4 regions of the Pseudomonas sp. GW821-FHT02A11 genome follow, and region 1 is predicted to be linked to each of the others. Evidence: predicted binding sites of a transcription regulator. Region 1 holds the regulator's gene; each other region holds the start of a gene.

Region 1 (4,271 bases):
TGGCGCGCATGATCGTCACACCTGACGTCGAGCCGCTGGAAGAGGGCGGGGTGATCGCCATGGTCGGCCCTGCCGGTATGGGCAAGACCACCACGTTAGCCAAACTCGCGGCCCGTTATGTGTTGAAATACGGCGCGCAAAATATCGCGCTGGTGAGCATGGACAGCTTTCGCATCGGGGCTCAGGAACAACTCAAGACGCTGGGCCGGATTCTCAATGTGCCGGTGACCCACGTCGATCCGGGGCAATCCCTGGCTCAGGCGCTGGAACCGTTGCTGCGCAAGCGCGTGGTGCTGATCGATACCGCAGGCCTCCAAGCCAGCGATCCGGCCCTGCGCCTGCAGCTCGAAAGCCTGGCCGGTCGCGGCATCAAGGCGCGCAATTACTTGGTACTGGCGACAACCAGCCAGAAACAGGTACTGACCGCGGCCTATCACAGTTACAAGCGTTGCGGCCTGGCCGGGTGCATCCTGACCAAGCTCGACGAAACCGCAAGCCTTGGCGAAGTGCTGAGCCTTGCCGTGACACACGAACTGCCTGTGGCCTATCTCACTGATGGCCCGCGCATACCGGATGATCTGCATCTGCCCCGTCGGCACCAGTTGGTAAGCCGTGCCGTCAGTGTGCAGATGCAGGAGGAGCCTAGCGAGGAAGCGATGGCGGATATGTTTGCGGATCTTTATCACAGCACCGGCAAGCGCGCGGGCTAGGTTAAGGAAAATGACATTGGAAAATACCTGCATCGATGGTCTGCCAGGCATTGTTCACTCAGTGAACGTGCAGCCCGAAATGTGGCTTTGGTCTAAGCAAGACAAGGTAAAGAATTAACTATGGGCAGCATGCATCCCGTTCAGGTTATCGCGGTGACCGGTGGCAAAGGTGGCGTAGGCAAGACCAATGTGTCAGTGAACCTCTCGCTGGCCTTGGCCGAGCTGGGACGTCGCGTCATGTTGCTGGATGCCGATCTGGGTCTGGCCAACGTCGACGTATTGTTGGGGCTGACCCCAAAACGCACCCTGGCCGATGTCATCGAAGGCCGCTGCGAGCTGCGCGATGTCCTGTTGCAGGGCCCGGGCGGTGTACGCATCGTGCCTGCGGCATCCGGCACCCAGACCATGGTTCAGTTGAGCCCGGCGCAGCATGCCGGCCTGATTCAGGCGTTCAGCGAAATCGGCGACAACCTCGACGTGCTGGTGATCGACACCGCCGCCGGGATTGGCGAATCGGTGGTCAGCTTCGTACGCGCAGCGCAGGAAGTGCTGCTGGTGGTGTGCGATGAGCCGACCTCGATCACTGACGCCTACGCGCTGATCAAACTGCTTAACCGCGACCACGGCATGAACCGCTTCCGCGTGCTGGCCAACATGGCCCAGAGCCCGCAGGAAGGGCGCAACCTGTTTGCCAAGCTGACCAAGGTCACCGACCGCTTCCTCGACGTGGCCCTGCAGTATGTGGGCGCTGTGCCGTACGACGAATGCGTGCGCAAGGCCGTGCAAAAACAGCGCGCCGTGTATGAAGCGTTTCCACGTTCCAAATGTGCCCTGGCATTCAAGGCCATTGCACAGAAGGTCGATACCTGGCCACTGCCGGCGAACCCGCGTGGCCACCTTGAATTTTTCGTTGAGCGGCTGGTTCATCAGACCAGCGCAGGGCCAGTGTCATGACTGCAAGTGGCTATCGCATGTACAGCAAATCATCCAAAGATTCCCAGTATGAGCTGATCGAGCGTTATGCCCCTCTGGTCAAGCGCATCGCTTACCACTTGCTGGCGCGTTTGCCGGCCAGCGTGCAGGTCGAGGATCTGATCCAGGCCGGCATGATCGGTCTGCTCGAAGTCTCGACCAAGTACGACTCCACCAAGGGTGCGAGTTTCGAGACCTACGCGGGTATTCGTATCCGCGGCGCGATGCTCGATGAAGTGCGCAAGGGAGACTGGGCGCCCCGTTCGGTCCACCGCAACACGCGCATGGTCAGCGACGCGATTCGTGCAATTGAAGCAAAAACCGGCCGCGACGCTAAAGATCATGAGGTTGCTGCCGAACTTCAATTGAGCCTGGACGATTACTACGCGATTCTGAACGATACCTTGGGCAGTCGCCTGTTCAGCTTCGACGACCTGTTGCAGGACGGCGAGCATGAAGGGCTGCATGAGGATGGCGCGAGCCAGTCGCTGGAACCGTCACGGGATCTGGAAGACGAGCGCTTCCAGAGCGCACTGGCCGACGCCATTGCCAACCTGCCCGAGCGTGAACGCCTGGTGTTGGCGCTGTACTACGACGAAGAGCTGAACCTCAAGGAAATCGGTGAGGTCCTGGGGGTCAGCGAGTCGCGTGTCAGCCAGTTGCACAGCCAGTGTGCCGCCCGTCTGCGCGGACGCCTGGGAGAATGGCGCGCGCGCTGACCCATCAACACGGGTGCCGGTTGCGGGGCCTGTGAGTAACATGCAAGACCGGCTGTGCAAGATGTGGTGTGGGAAGCAAAAGAGACAAGGCAGGAGCCGGTCGGATCAGGTCTTCGTGACTCTGTTCCGCTGTGCTCGTACCTTTCGATTCCAAAGCCCCCTCGTTTTCGTGTAACCGGTAGTTGTGCTGTACCGGTATTGATTGAACGCGCGTCCGGGAGCTGGGCGCGTTAAAGACTGCTTGGAGGTCGAATTGGACAAGAACATGAAAATCCTCATCGTTGATGACTTCTCAACGATGCGGCGGATCATAAAAAACCTGTTGCGTGACCTTGGGTTCACCAACACGGCCGAAGCAGATGACGGTACCACCGCATTGCCGATGCTGCAGAGCGGGGCTTTCGATTTCCTGGTGACTGACTGGAACATGCCCGGCATGTCCGGCATCGACCTGCTGCGTCAGGTCCGTGCCGATGAGCGCCTGCGCCATCTGCCGGTACTGATGGTCACCGCCGAAGCCAAGCGCGAGCAGATCATCGAGGCCGCTCAGGCCGGTGTGAACGGCTACGTCGTGAAGCCTTTCACTGCTCAGGTTCTCAAAGAAAAGATCGAGAAGATATTCGAGCGCGTCAATAGCTGATGTCCGCTGCGAGGGCGCTATGGATCCTAAAGATTCGACGATGGGTGACTTCGAGTCGACCCTGAAGAAACATGCACAAGAACTCGTCGCGAGCCTTGAAAAGGGCAAGTTCGGCGACGCCGTGCAACTTATCCATGAGCTAAACCAGACCCGCGATCGCGGCCTGTATCAGGAAGTCGGCAAACTGACGCGCGAGCTGCACAGCGCAATCGTCAATTTCCAGATTGACCCGCACATGCCGCAAGCCGAAGAGGTGTCGCAGATCACGGATGCCACCGAGCGCCTGTCGTATGTTGTCAGGCTCACGGAAGGTGCGGCCAACCGCACCATGGACCTGGTGGAGCAGAGCACGCCATTGATGAATGGCCTGAGCACGGACGCCAAGGCGCTCAGCGACGATTGGGGGCGCTTCATGCGTCGCGAGATCGGTGCCGAGGAGTTTCGTGATCTGGCCCGCCGCGTCGAGGGTTTCCTTGCGCGCAGCGAGAAGGAGACCCACGAGGTCGCCAGCCACCTCAACGACATTCTGCTGGCCCAGGACTATCAGGACCTGACCGGCCAGGTGATCAAGCGTGTGACGACGCTGGTGACCGAAGTCGAGAGCAATCTGCTCAAGTTGGTGCTGATGGCAAGCCAGGTCGATCGCTTTGCTGGCATCGAGCACGACCAGGAAGTGTTCCGTCAGCAAAAAGAACAGGAAAAACTTCATTCCAAGGGTGAAGGTCCGCAGATTCATGCCGATAAACGTGAAGACGTCGTATCCGGTCAGGATGATGTTGACGATCTGCTATCCAGCCTTGGCTTCTAGATTCTAGAGCCGGGGTTCTATGTGAAAGAGGCTGCGGGCCTGATGCGTGAATGCTTCGACGAAAGCAAGGCGCGCAGGCCAGCGACGCAGCCCCTGGATCGGTTTGACGGTTAATTTTAGGAGCACCCCCAATGAGCTTCGGCGCCGATGAAGAAATCCTTCAGGATTTTCTGGTAGAGGCCGGCGAGATTCTGGAGCAGTTGTCCGAGCAGCTGGTCGAGCTGGAAAGCCGGCCGGATGATGCGGATCTGCTCAATGCAATTTTTCGCGGTTTTCACACTGTAAAAGGGGGCGCCGGCTTCCTCCAGCTCAACGAGCTGGTTGAATGCTGTCACATCGCCGAAAACGTGTTCGACATCCTGCGCAAAGGTGAGCGCCGGGTCGACGCGGAACTCATGGACGTCGTGCTTGAAGCCCTGGAC
Region 2 (4,271 bases), on a different contig from region 1:
CCAGACGGCCAATGCCGTGCTCGCCGCCGATTTTGTTCAGGGTCGCCAGAACGGTGGCCGGGGTCATGTCGACGCCGTCCAGCGCAACGATGTCGCCATTGCGGTAGGTCAGTTCCAGGTACTGGGGTTTGTCTGGCGCGTTTTCAGGCGAAACGGTCCAGCGCCACATGTCTTCTTCGTGCTCGGTCCAGGTGTCTTCCAGCACGCCACCTTCATAGGAGATGTGCAACAGGTTGGCGTCCATGGAGTATGGGGACTTCTTCTTGCCGTGACGCTCGATCGGGATCGCGTGCTTCTCGGCATAATCCATCAGCTTTTCGCGGGACAGCAGGTCCCACTCGCGCCACGGGGCGATGACTTTCACGCCAGGCTTGAGTGCGTAGGCACCCAGTTCGAAACGCACCTGATCGTTACCCTTGCCGGTCGCGCCGTGGGAAATGGCGTCGGCGCCAGTTTCGTTGGCGATTTCGATCAGACGCTTGGCGATCAGCGGACGTGCGATGGAGGTACCCAGCAGGTACTCGCCTTCGTAGACGGTGTTGGCGCGGAACATCGGGAACACGAAATCACGCACGAATTCTTCGCGCAGGTCGTCGATGTAGATTTCTTTGACGCCCATGGCCTGCGCCTTGGCGCGTGCTGGCTCGACTTCTTCGCCCTGACCCAGGTCAGCGGTAAAGGTCACCACTTCGCAGTTGTACGTATCTTGCAGCCACTTCAGGATCACCGAAGTATCCAGGCCACCGGAATACGCGAGAACTACCTTGTTAACGTCCGCCATGCCATCACTCCAACGCGTTGTACGGAAAACCGCTGATTCTACCGTTCAAACACGTGGATTTACAGTGTCGCGACAGCTTCTGACGACGAAGCGACAGAATCTGTCGAACACACGACGACTGATTGGGCTCAGACCTTGGCCACTGGCGCCCCGGACGCCGCCGTGGGAGCTGGCGTGGCAGAGGGTGCAGGCGCAGCGGCCGGCGGCGCTACCAAGGCTGGAGCCGGTGCCGATACAGGCGCGGCGGCGGGTTTTTGTTCGGCGACGCGATCCAGGTGAATGTTCACCCGACGATTGCGCGCACGGTTTGCATTATTGGTGTTGGGCACCAGTGGGTACTGCTCGCCGTGAAAACGCACGGTGATCTGCTCTTCCGGCACGCCCTGGGCCTTGAGGTAATCCATGACTGCCAGCGCGCGACGGCGAGACAGGTCACGGTTGGTCAGGCGATTGCCGCTGTTGTCGGAGTGCCCGTCCAGCTCGACATGATTGACCGTCGGATCAGCCTTCATATAAGCCAGCACGGTATCGAGGCGACGCTTGGCCGGCGCATCCAGATCGATGCCGCCGCCCGGGAAGCCAATCTCGGCCTGACGCACCTGATCGAAATTCATCGGCAACAGTTTGGCCGTGCACAGCTGAAAATCGGTGTAGGCCTTGCTGAACTTGACCGGCAGCAGGCGCACTTCCATCGCCCCGCCACCATCGCGCAAGGCATGACGAATGACCGGGCTGCGGCCTTCCATCAAACCCGCAATGAGCCGTCCGGCCTGAGCCTGACTGGTATTGAAAGGAATCTCGCCGTTGCCGACTTTCACCGCGCCCAGATTAAGATCGCCCCGACCGGGCTGCCAGGGTGCAGCGGCGGCGATAAGCGTGGCAGAGCCCGAAGCCAGGCTGTAACCAGTGGCCTTCAGTCGGAAAGTCGCCTGCTCACCGGCGCGACGCACGAACTCACCCGCGCCAAAATCGGTGATCGGCTGGCTCAGACGGCATTCGAACGGGTCGCCTTCTACCTTCCACTCGATATTCTCCAGACGGGTCTGGAAAGTGAGAGCCATGGCCGGCAGGCTGGCAAACACGCTGAGCAGGGCTAGATATCGCTGGCGCACGGGAGGCTCCACTTAAAAATTTCACGCGAAACAAATTTATCGCTTACACGTGTCTATCGGTAACTTCCTACAAAACTTGATAGCGAGTGCCTGGACGAGTCTTTTCCGGTAGCATTCCCAGCGAGTTTGCCCGCCTGGAATCCCCCAATGTCCGACCGCCTGACCCTCCTGCGCCCCGACGACTGGCACATCCATCTTCGTGATGGCGCCGTTTTGCCCCATACCGTCGCGGACGTTGCGCGCACCTTTAGCCGCGCCATCATCATGCCGAACCTCGTGCCGCCGGTACGCAACGCGGAGCAAGCCGATGCGTATCGCCAGCGCATCCTCGCTGCCCGCCCGCAAGGCAGCCGTTTCGAGCCATTGATGGTGCTGTACCTCACCGACCTGACCCAGCCCGAAGACATCCGCGCCGCCAAGGCCAGCGGTTTCGTCTACGCGGCCAAGCTGTACCCGGCCGGTGCCACGACCAACTCCGACTCTGGCGTGACCAGCGTGGACAAGATCTTCCCCGTGCTCGAAGCGATGGCTGAAGTCGGTATGCCGCTGTTGATCCACGGCGAAGTGACCCGCGGCGACATCGACGTGTTCGACCGCGAAAAGATTTTCATCGACGAGCACATGCGCCGTGTGGTCGAGCGTTTCCCGACCCTCAAAGTGGTGTTCGAACACATCACCACGGGCGATGCCGTGCAGTTCGTCAACGAGGCTTCGGCCAACGTCGGCGCGACCATCACTGCACACCACCTGCTGTACAACCGCAATCACATGCTGGTCGGCGGGATTCGTCCGCACTTCTATTGCCTGCCGATTCTCAAGCGCAATACCCACCAAGTGGCGCTGCTGGACGCCGCCACCAGCGGCAGCGGCAAGTTCTTCCTGGGCACCGACTCGGCGCCGCACGCCCAGCACGCCAAGGAAGCCGCATGCGGCTGTGCCGGCTGCTACACCGCCTATGCTGCCATCGAGCTGTACGCCGAGGCGTTCGAACAGCGCAACGCTCTGGACAAACTCGAGGGCTTCGCCAGCCTCAATGGCCCGGCGTTCTACGGCCTGCCGGCCAACACCGACACCATCACGCTGGTGCGTGAAGAGTGGACCGCCCCGACCAGCCTGCCGTTTGGCGAGCTGTCGGTCATCCCGCTGCGCGCCGGTGAAAAACTGCGCTGGCGCCTGCTGGAGGAAAACGCGTGAGTGAAGACCATTACGACGACGATCAGGAAGGCTCTGGCGGCGGCACAGGCTCCAGACATCCGATGGCAGCGCGCTTTCGTGGCTATCTGCCAGTCGTTGTCGACGTAGAGACCGGCGGTTTCAATGCCGCCACCGATGCGTTGCTGGAAATTGCAGCCACCACCATTGGCATGGACGAAAAAGGCTTCGTGTTCCCTGAACACACCTACTTCTTCCGCGTCGAGCCTTTCGAAGGCGCCAACATCGAAGCCGCTGCCCTGGAGTTCACCGGGATCAAGCTCGATCACCCGTTACGCATGGCGGTCAGCGAAGAAACGGCGTTGACCGACATCTTCCGTGGCGTACGCAAAGCACTGAAGGCCAACGGCTGCAAGCGCGCGATTCTGGTGGGGCATAACGCCAGCTTCGATCTGGGCTTCCTTAACGCGGCAGTGGCGCGACTGGACATGAAACGCAACCCGTTTCATCCGTTCTCCAGTTTCGACACCGCAACGCTCGCAGGCCTGGCGTACGGCCAAACCGTGCTGGCCAAGGCCTGTCAGTCCGCTGACATCGACTTCGACGGTCGTGAGGCCCACTCTGCTCGCTATGACACCGAGAAGACGGCCGATTTGTTCTGCGGCATCGTCAATCGCTGGAAGGAAATGGGCGGCTGGCACGACTTCGACGATTGAGGTCTGTACTTCGCTGACTGAACCGGCCCCCTGTGGCCGGTTTTTTATGACCGAATGACGGACTCATCTGACCATTCATCGGGCTTCAGCTGAGGTTCAGGAAGTAGTTTTGACAAGCATTCTCATTAACATTAGTATCCGTCGCACATGAGCCCATCACTCAGCGACGGTCCTTTTTTATGTATGTCTGCCTCTGCCAAGGTGTCACCGACGGACAAATCCGCGAAGCAATCATGGAAGGATGCTGCAGCTATCGTGAAGTGCGCGAAACCCTGGGTGTCGCCAGCAAATGTGGGAAATGCGCCTGCCTTGCCAAGGAAGTGGTGCGTGAAACCCTGACCGAACTGCAAACAACTCAGGCCGCCCTCGCTTATCCAGCAGAATTTTCTGCCGCCTGAACTACCGAATTTTAGAGAACCGGACCGAGTGTCCGGTTTTTTTATGCCTGTAATTCAAATGCTTAGCGCTAAGATGCGGAACACAAACATTCTTATTCCTATTTATTTTCAC
Region 3 (4,271 bases), on a different contig from region 1:
CCCCGCGTCGTCACCCTGACCCAGGCCACCGAGGTTGGCAGCGTCTACCTGCCCGAAGAACTCAAAGCCATCAGCGACACCTGCAAGGAACTGGGCTTGAACCTGCACATGGACGGCGCCCGCTTCGCCAACGCCTGTGCGTACCTGAGCTGCACGCCAGCCGAACTGACCTGGAAGGCCGGCATCGACGTGCTGTGCTTCGGCGGCACGAAAAACGGCATGGCGGTGGGTGAGGCGATTCTGTTCTTCAACCACAAGCTGGCCGAAGACTTCGACTATCGCTGCAAGCAGGCCGGGCAACTGGCGTCGAAAATGCGCTTCCTGTCGGCGCCGTGGGTCGGCCTGCTGGAAAACGACGCATGGCTCAAACACGCTCGCCACGCCAACAGCTGCGCGCAGTTACTCGCCGAGCTGGTGAAGGACATTCCGGGAGTGGAATTGATGTTCCCGGTGCAAGCCAACGGCGTATTCCTGCAACTGTCGGAAGCGGCGATTGCCGCACTGACCGCCAAGGGCTGGCGTTTCTACACCTTCATTGGCAGCGGCGGTGCGCGATTCATGTGTTCGTGGGACACCGAAGAAGCCCGCGTGCGTGAACTGGCTGCGGATATCCGTCTGGTGATGGGAGCCTGATCACATACCCCCTGTGGGAGCGAATTTATTCGCGAAAAAGGGTACATCCGACCTCGATGTGTCGGATGTACCTGCCAATCGCGAATGAATTCGCTCCCACAGAGATCTCAGAGTCGGGGCGAGGGTGTAAGCCAATCAGGCCCGCAGAAGCTTCACCCCTGCGCAATCACCTTCTCAATCACCTCCACCGTCGCGCTCACTTTCTCCTCATAACGGCTCAGCTCTTCGGCATGCTGCTGCTTGAGTTCGATCTGCTTCGAGCACAGATTCAGCGCCGCCAGCACCAGCAGGCGGTCGCCGATCAGGGTCGGGTAGTTGCGCTTGGTTTCGGACAACGCCGACTTGAGCATGACCACGGCCTCCATCAAGGTCTGTTCCTGACCTTCAGGCGCCTTGATCGTGTAGTCGTTGCCCAGAATGGAAATGACCTTGGCGGCATCGCGGTCGATGATCATGCGCCGACCGCGCTGACGCTGGTGGCGCGGTCAACCAGTGCCTGAATACGGGCAGCGGTGGCGCCCTGCTTCTCTTCCTGCTCCAGCAGGCTCAGCTGCAGGCTGTCGTTGTCATCCCTGGCTTGCTTCAACTCATCGGCGAGCTGTGCGTTCGTGTTCTGCAGGTCCTGATTTTGCTGCACCAGGTCACTGACGAGCTTTTCCAACTGGCTAAGGGATGCTTCCAACATTTTGATTTCTCAGGCAAATTTCAAAGGGCGCGTACGATAAAGAAAAGTCACTCAAGCTACCAGTGAAATCAGGGCATTCACGCCACAACACCGACCAGGAAAGCGCACATCTCGCTTCAATTCCGCAAACGCATAACGGACCTGATTGACTGCGATTTCCGTGTCTTGTTCCTGCTGTTCGTCAGATCACCCTCCTGCGGCATAAACGCACAGTGATGTCCCAAGTGTTCAAGTCTCGGCGAGCGCGACCGATAAGCCGTGCATCTCCTCCACACTCCTTCTGCACGCATGGATCGCGGCTTTCTCAGGAAACCTTCATGTCCCTGCGTAATATGAACATCGCGCCCCGCGCGTTTCTTGGCTTTTCCATCATTGGCCTGCTGATGCTGGTGCTCGGCGTCTTCGCGCTGGCCCAGATGAGCAAGATCAACGACGCCACCGAGACCATGGCGACCAACAGCATGCCGAGCATCAAGGCGCTGGATAAACTGACCGAAGCCAGCATTCGCCTGCGTGTGCTGTCGTACCGTCTGATGCTCAACCGCGAAGCCGACACCCAGCAAAAAACCATCGAGCTGCTGGCCATGCGCAATCGCCAGATCGAGGAAGCCCGCGCGATCTACGTCAAATTGATCGCCGCCCCCGAAGAACAAGCCACATACGATCAGTATGTCAAGCTGCTGGGCGACTACCGCAACCTCGAAGACCGCATGAAATCGCTGAGCAACGCCAACAAGCTCGACGACCTCACGGCCTTGCTCAATAACGACCTGCAGACCAACTCCGACCAGATGAACGTGGCGCTGGGCAAGCTGGTGGAGATCAACACCCAGCAGCTTAACGACACCAACAAAATGGCCTCGGACCAGTATTCGACCGCCTTCACGATGGTCGTCACGCTGCTGATCATTGCCACCGTGCTGACCCTCCTGTTCGCCTGGCTGCTGACCAACAGCATCACCCGCCCGATTGCTTCCGCGCTTAAAGCGGCTGAAGAAGTGGCCGAAGGCGACCTGACCCGGACCATCACTGTCGATGGCACCGATGAAGCCGGCCGCCTGCTCAGCGCCATGCTGAAGATGCAGTCGAGACTGCGCGACACGCTGCAACGCATTTCCGGCTCGGCAACTCAGTTGGCTTCGGCGGCAGAAGAGCTGAACGCCGTCACCGACGAAAGCGCTCGCGGACTATCGCAACAGAACAACGAAATCGAACAAGCCGCCACCGCCGTCAACGAGATGACCAGCGCCGTGGAAGAAGTCGCTCGCAATGCCGTAAGCACGTCCGAAGCATCGAAAAACGCCACCACCTCGGCCAGCGACGGTCGTGACCTGGTGCAGGAAACCGTCAGCGCCATCGAACGCATGAGCAACGACGTGCAGGGCACCGCAACGCTGATCGGTAACCTCGCTGACGAATCCCGAGACATCGGCAAAGTCCTGGACGTGATTCGCGGCCTGGCCGACCAGACCAACCTGCTTGCCCTCAACGCTGCCATCGAAGCCGCCCGTGCTGGCGAAGCGGGCCGTGGTTTTGCGGTTGTGGCCGATGAAGTTCGCGCCCTCGCCCATCGCACCCAGCAATCGACCAGCGAAATCGAACGCATGATCGGCAGCATCCAGGGCGGCACCGAACAGGCCGTGAACTCGATGCGTAGCAGCACCGAACGCGCCGAGTCGACGCTGAGCATCGCCAAAGGCGCAGGCCTGGCGCTGGACACCATTAACAGTGCGGTGGTCGAGATCAACGAACGCAATCTGGTGATCGCCAGCGCGGCAGAAGAGCAGGCGCAAGTGGCGCGCGAGGTGGACCGCAATCTGGTCAACATCCGCGACCTGTCCACTCAATCGGCCACCGGCGCCAACCAGACCAGCGCGGCGAGCAACGAGCTGTCGCGTCTGGCAGTGGATTTGAACGGGATGGTGGCGCGGTTCAGGTTGTAACGACTCATCAAGCAAGGCGCACAAACACTGTGGGAGCGAATTCATTCGCGATGAGGCCAGCCAGGCGATACCTATCTGTCGACTGAAAAGCCCATCGCGGATGAATCCGCTCCCACAGGTGTTTTTACGCCGAGTTGATCAATACTCGATCCGCACATCCCCTTTCGGAATGCTGCAGCACGACAGGATGTAACCCTCTTCCACGTCGTCGTCGGTGATGCCGCCGTTGTGTTCCATCTCGACTTCGCCGCTGAGCTTCATCACCTTGCAGGTCCCGCAGATGCCCATACCGCAGGCTTTGGGGATCATCAGGCCGAGCTTGGCAGCCGCTGCGTGGACGGTTTCGCCCGGCGCCACGCGGATGCTCTTGCCGGTGTCGGTGAATTCCACCTGATGCAGTTCGGAGACGTCGACTTCCGGCGCGTCGGCGGCCTGTTCGGCGTGCTCCACGGCGTCAGCGCGGGCTTCGGGCGGGGTCGCGCCGAAAGATTCTTCGTGGTACTGGGCCATGTTGAAGCCGTTGGCTTCGAGCAGGCGCTTGACCGCATTCATGTATGGGGTCGGGCCGCAGCAGAAGACCTCGCGCTCCATGAAGTCCGGCGCCATCAGTTCCAGCATCTTCTGATTCAAGTAGCCGCGGTAACCGGCCCATGGCTCGCCCAGACCGTGCTTCTCACAGACGATATGCAGCGAGAAGTTATTGATGCGCGACGCCATCTGCTCCAGTTCGCGGTGGTAGATGATGTCTTTGGGCGAACGGGAGCTGTGAACGAAGACCATGTCGACGTTGGCGTTGGTGTCGTAATACCAGCGCGCCATGGACATGACCGGCGTGATGCCGACCCCGCCGCTGAGGTAAAGGATCTTCGGGTTCGGGAAGTCGATGGCGTTGAACAGCCCGACCGGCCCGTGGACCGCCAGCTCCTGACCTTCGTGCAGGGTGTCGTGAAGCCAGTTGGACACCTTGCCACCCGGCACGCGCTTGATGGTGATCGAGAAGCTGTAAGGCA
Region 4 (4,271 bases), on a different contig from region 1:
CCTGCATCAGCGCGTTACCTTGTTCCATGGTGCTGATGGCGTTGCCGGTTTCCTGCTGGATGCTGGCGATCATGCCGGAGATTTCGTCGGTGGCCTGGCGGGTGCGCGAGGCCAGGTTGCGGACTTCGTCGGCGACCACGGCAAAACCACGACCCTGCTCGCCGGCCCGCGCAGCTTCGATGGCGGCATTGAGGGCCAACAGGTTGGTCTGTTCGGCGATGGAGGTAATCACGCTGACGATGCCGCCGATTTCCTGAGAACGCTGGCCAAGGGTGTCGATGACCGCAGCAGTGCTGCCCAGAGAACCTGCGATCTGCTCCAGCGAGGCCGAAGCCTCTTCCATCGATGCGCGACCGATGCGGGTCTGTTGGGCATTACCTTGTGCAAGCCGCTCGGTGTTGCCCATGTTGTCGGCGATGGTCAGCGCAGTGGCGCTGAACTCCTCGACCGCGCCAGCCATGCTGGTGATCTCGCCGGACTGCTGCTCCATGCCTTCATAGGCGCCGCCCGACAGGCCAGACAGCGCCTGCGCGCGGCCGCTGACTTCCTGGGCCGCCGTGCGAATGTGCGAAACCATGGTTTCCAGCGCCTGGCCCATCTTGTTGAAGCTGCCGGCCAGCTGGCCGATTTCGTCATGGCGGGTGACGTTCAAGCGCGCGCTCAGATCGCCCGCGCCCAACGCCTCGGCCTGATTCACCAGATCCGACAGCGGTTGCAGTTTGCTGCGCAGCAGCCAGATCGCCGAACCCACCGCAATCAGCATCGCCAGGAGGCTGCCGATCGCCAACTGAATACCGACGCTCCAGGTCACGGCGCTGATTTCGTCTTTGGGCATGATCGCCAGAATCGACCACGGACCGCCGGCGAAAGGCTCGGCCACGGTGTAAAAATCATTCCCGGCGTCTTGCCAGAAACGTCCTACGCCTGGGGTTTTGACGAAATCGGCCAGCGACTTGCGCGCCTGATCCAGATCCTTCACGCCAGCGGGAGGCACCAGCCAGTTGTTCTGCTCGTCGAGCAGGGCCAGCGAGCCGGTGGAACCAATGCGAAAGCTCTTGAGGTTGTCGAACTGGGCTTTCTGCGCGTCGGTGTAGTCAAAACCCACGAACAACACGGCGATGACCTTGCCGCTGGCGTCGCGCACCGGGCTGTATTGGGTCATGTACAGGCGATCGAACAGCAACGCGCGGCCGACGTACCCCTGCCCGGCCAGCAGTTTTTCATAGGCCGGGTGCTTGTGATCGAGCACGGTGCCGATGGCGCGGGAACCGTCCTGTTTGCTCAGCGAGGTGCTGATGCGGATGAAGTCATCGCCATTGCGCACGAACACCGTCGCGACGCCTGCAGTCATTTTCTTGAAATCGTCGACTTCAACGAAGTCATTGTTCAGCACGTTGCCCTTGAGCAGCAGCGCAGGGGTCTGCATGCCTGCAACGGCGATCTGTTGGTCTGGCTGGACAGTCAGGCCGTTGAAGCGCTTCTCGAACAGCCCGCTCAGGCGCTGGGTGCTGTCGCGCAGGGTGCTGTGAAAGGTGTTCAGTTGGTCAGCCAGCAAGCGCGCTTCGCTGCCCATGTGTTCTTCACGAATGGTCAGGTTTGCCGAATCCAGCGAGCGCAGGGCGAACAGGGTACTGCCACTGATGACAACGGCCAGAATGACGGCCAGGGCGATGCCAAGTTGCGACGCAATACGGGCACGGGGTTGAGGCATGAAAACTCCTTGCCGAACGAGCGGATCATCCTGATCTCAGGCAAACCATTCGGGCTATTTCTAATAGAGGGTGTCGATGGGCCGATAGAGAAGAATCGGATCCGCAATACGGAATCGGCTGACAGACTGAATACTTGAGTCCTACGCCCGGTCTTAGGACGGATGGCTATTGGGCATCGCACATAACTTGTGGGAGCGAATTCATTCGCGAGGCGGGGGCACATCCAACACACCTCTAGCGCCTGGACTATTTCTCGCGAATGAATTCGCTTCCACAGAAGAACCGGGCGCCAGCAACTGAGGTGAGCCCCACGTCGTTGCACGCTCACTCCAATATCGTCACCTGCGGCAACTCCATCGCTCGCACTTCGCTCTGCAAAAAGTCGCTGAGCCTGCGCAGGCGCTCGCCGCCGGGCCGAGTCTTGGGCCAAACCAGGTAATAGTTCTCGCCACTGACCACCGCCGTGCGCCAAGGCAGGCTCAGACGCCCCTGAATGACGTCCTCGGCCACCATCAACAGATCACCCATGGACACCCCGTAGCCCCGCGCGGCGGCGATCATGCCCAGCTCCAGCGTGTCGAATACCTGACCGCCCTTGAGCGAGACCCGATCCGACAGCCCCATGCGCTCCAGCCAGCTGCGCCAGTCGCGGCGGTCGGGCGTGGGGTGCAGCAGCTCGGCACTGGCCAGACGCTCGACGTCCCAAGGCGCGTCATCAAGCAGGCTGGGCGAGCCCACCGGAATCAGCAGTTCGGGAAACAGGTAGGTCGCCTCCCAGTCCGGCGGAAAATGCCCACGTCCCAGCAACACCGCGCAATCGAACGGCTCTTGGGTGAAATCCACGTGGTCGATGTCCATCCAGGCACTGGTCAGTTGCACCTCGTTACCCACTTGCAAATGACGAAAGCGACTGAGTCGCGCCAGCAGCCAGCGCATGGTCAGGGTCGACGGCGCCTTCATGCGCAGAATGCCCTCCTCGGCCATCAACGCGCTGCATGCCCGCTCCAGCGCTGAAAAGCCCTCGCGCACGCCCGGCAACAACTCCCGCGCGGCTTCGGTCAATTGCAGGTTGCGCCCGTTACGACGAAACAACCGGCAGGCGAAATGCTGCTCCAGCGTGTGGATGTGCCGGCTGACCGCGCTTTGGGTGATCGACAGCTCTTCGGCAGCTCGGGTGAACGAGGTGTGTCGCGCAGCGGCTTCGAATGCACGCAGCGCATACAAAGGCGGGAGAGTACGAGGCATCTGGCGCTTTCCTCTTGGCCTGATGGCGATGCGCAACACTGTACTGCAAAAGCCTCAGGATGAGTTTTACTCATGCCAATGATCGTATTTATCCCTTTGTGCATTGAGGCTCGAATCCCGACAATGAGCCGCTCATCAATGCCTCCCTTTCCCGAGCGCCAAGACCATGCAACAGCACGCCTTCAAAGAACTGTGGATCATCCTGCGCCTGGCTGGGCCGCTGATCGCCTCACAGATGGCGCATATGCTGATGGTCTTCACCGACACCGTGATGATGGGCAAGCTCGGCCCCGAATCCCTCGCGGGCGGCGGGCTGGGCGCGGCGAGCTATAACTTCGTTTCGTTTTTTTGCGTCGGCGTGATGGCAGCCGTCGGTACGCTGGTGGCCATTCGCAAAGGCGCCAACGATGACGCCGGTGCAACCCGTCTGATCCAGGCAGGCCTCTGGCTGGCGTGGGGCATGGCGGTGATTGCGGCGGTGATCCTGTGGAACCTTGAGCCCATCCTGCTCAACTTCGGCCAGGACGAAGCCAACGTGCACATGGCCAGTCAGTTCCTGATCACCTTGCCGCTGGCCTTGCCAGGGCTATTGAGCTTCATGGCGCTACGGGGTTTCACCAGCGCGCTGGGCCGTGCAACCCCTGTGATGGTGATCAGCCTGGTCGGGGTGGCTGCCAACTTCGGGCTCAATTACGCCTTCATCCACGGGCTGTTCGGCCTGCCGCATTGGGGCCTGATGGGCATCGGGCTGGTCACGGCGATCGTCACCAACAGCATGGCGCTGGTCCTGTGGCTGCACATCCGTTATCACAAGGCATATGCGACGTACCCGATTCACAAGGGCCTGATGAACCTGTCACGCACTTGCCTGAAAGAACTGTGGCGCCTTGGTCTGCCCATTGGGGGCACCTACGCAGTGGAAGTTGGCCTGTTTACCTTCGCGGCGTTCTGCATGGGCGCGATGGGCAGCACGCAAATGGCCGCGCACCAGATCGCTCTGCAATCGGTGTCGATGGCGTTCATGATTCCCGTGGGGATTTCCTACGCCGTCACCATGCGTATCGGCCTGCATTACGGCGCGGGCAACCTGCTGCTCGCGCGCACTGCCGGGCGCATGGGCATTGCCTTCGGCGGGCTGCTGATGCTGACCTTCGGCATTCTGTTCTGGGTGGCGCCTCATGTGGTGATCGGCCTGTTCGTCGACCTCAATGACCCGAAATATCAGGACGTGGTCGAGCTGGCCGTGAAGCTTTTGGCGATTGCAGCGTGGTTCGAAATCCTCGACGGCACCCAGACCATCGCGATGGGCGCGAT

The links. The regulator FliA, encoded in region 1, starts transcription of late flagellar genes. The targets are predictions, from matches to a motif close to CTAAAGTTTNNNNNNNNNNNGCCGNTAA.
Region 2: AC07V9_RS01375 (flagellar protein MotY) is a predicted target of FliA. The motif match lies at 1,947-1,974, and genes of this name have one in related genera.
Region 3: AC07V9_RS29465 (methyl-accepting chemotaxis protein) is a predicted target of FliA. The motif match lies at 1,546-1,573, and genes of this name have one in related genera.
Region 4: AC07V9_RS12010 (methyl-accepting chemotaxis protein) is a predicted target of FliA. The motif match lies at 1,823-1,850, and genes of this name have one in related genera.

The regions. Positions count from the first base shown of each region.
Region 1 is NZ_JBWKWB010000020.1:88,800-93,070, forward strand. Features, by position in the region: gene flhF (flagellar biosynthesis GTPase FlhF) at 1-710, shown strand, start outside; gene fleN (flagellar synthesis regulator FleN) at 831-1,664, shown strand; gene fliA (RNA polymerase sigma factor FliA) at 1,661-2,401, shown strand; gene AC07V9_RS23075 (chemotaxis response regulator CheY) at 2,667-3,041, shown strand; gene AC07V9_RS23080 (protein phosphatase CheZ) at 3,061-3,849, shown strand; gene AC07V9_RS23085 (chemotaxis protein CheA) at 3,981-4,271, shown strand, end outside.
Region 2 is NZ_JBWKWB010000001.1:290,818-295,088, forward strand. Features, by position in the region: gene AC07V9_RS01370 (argininosuccinate synthase) at 1-781, opposite strand, end outside; gene AC07V9_RS01375 (flagellar protein MotY) at 910-1,893, opposite strand; gene pyrC (dihydroorotase) at 2,041-3,087, shown strand; gene rnt (ribonuclease T) at 3,084-3,761, shown strand; gene AC07V9_RS01390 (bacterioferritin-associated ferredoxin) at 3,941-4,159, shown strand.
Region 3 is NZ_JBWKWB010000050.1:1,447-5,717, forward strand. Features, by position in the region: gene AC07V9_RS29450 (threonine aldolase family protein) at 1-633, shown strand, start outside; gene AC07V9_RS29455 (cell division protein ZapA) at 786-1,088, opposite strand; gene AC07V9_RS29460 (hypothetical protein) at 1,085-1,318, opposite strand; gene AC07V9_RS29465 (methyl-accepting chemotaxis protein) at 1,636-3,261, shown strand; gene gbcB (glycine betaine monooxygenase reductase subunit) at 3,400-4,271, opposite strand, start outside.
Region 4 is NZ_JBWKWB010000006.1:145,755-150,025, forward strand. Features, by position in the region: gene AC07V9_RS12010 (methyl-accepting chemotaxis protein) at 1-1,711, opposite strand, end outside; gene AC07V9_RS12015 (LysR substrate-binding domain-containing protein) at 2,037-2,957, opposite strand; gene AC07V9_RS12020 (NorM family multidrug efflux MATE transporter) at 3,124-4,271, shown strand, end outside.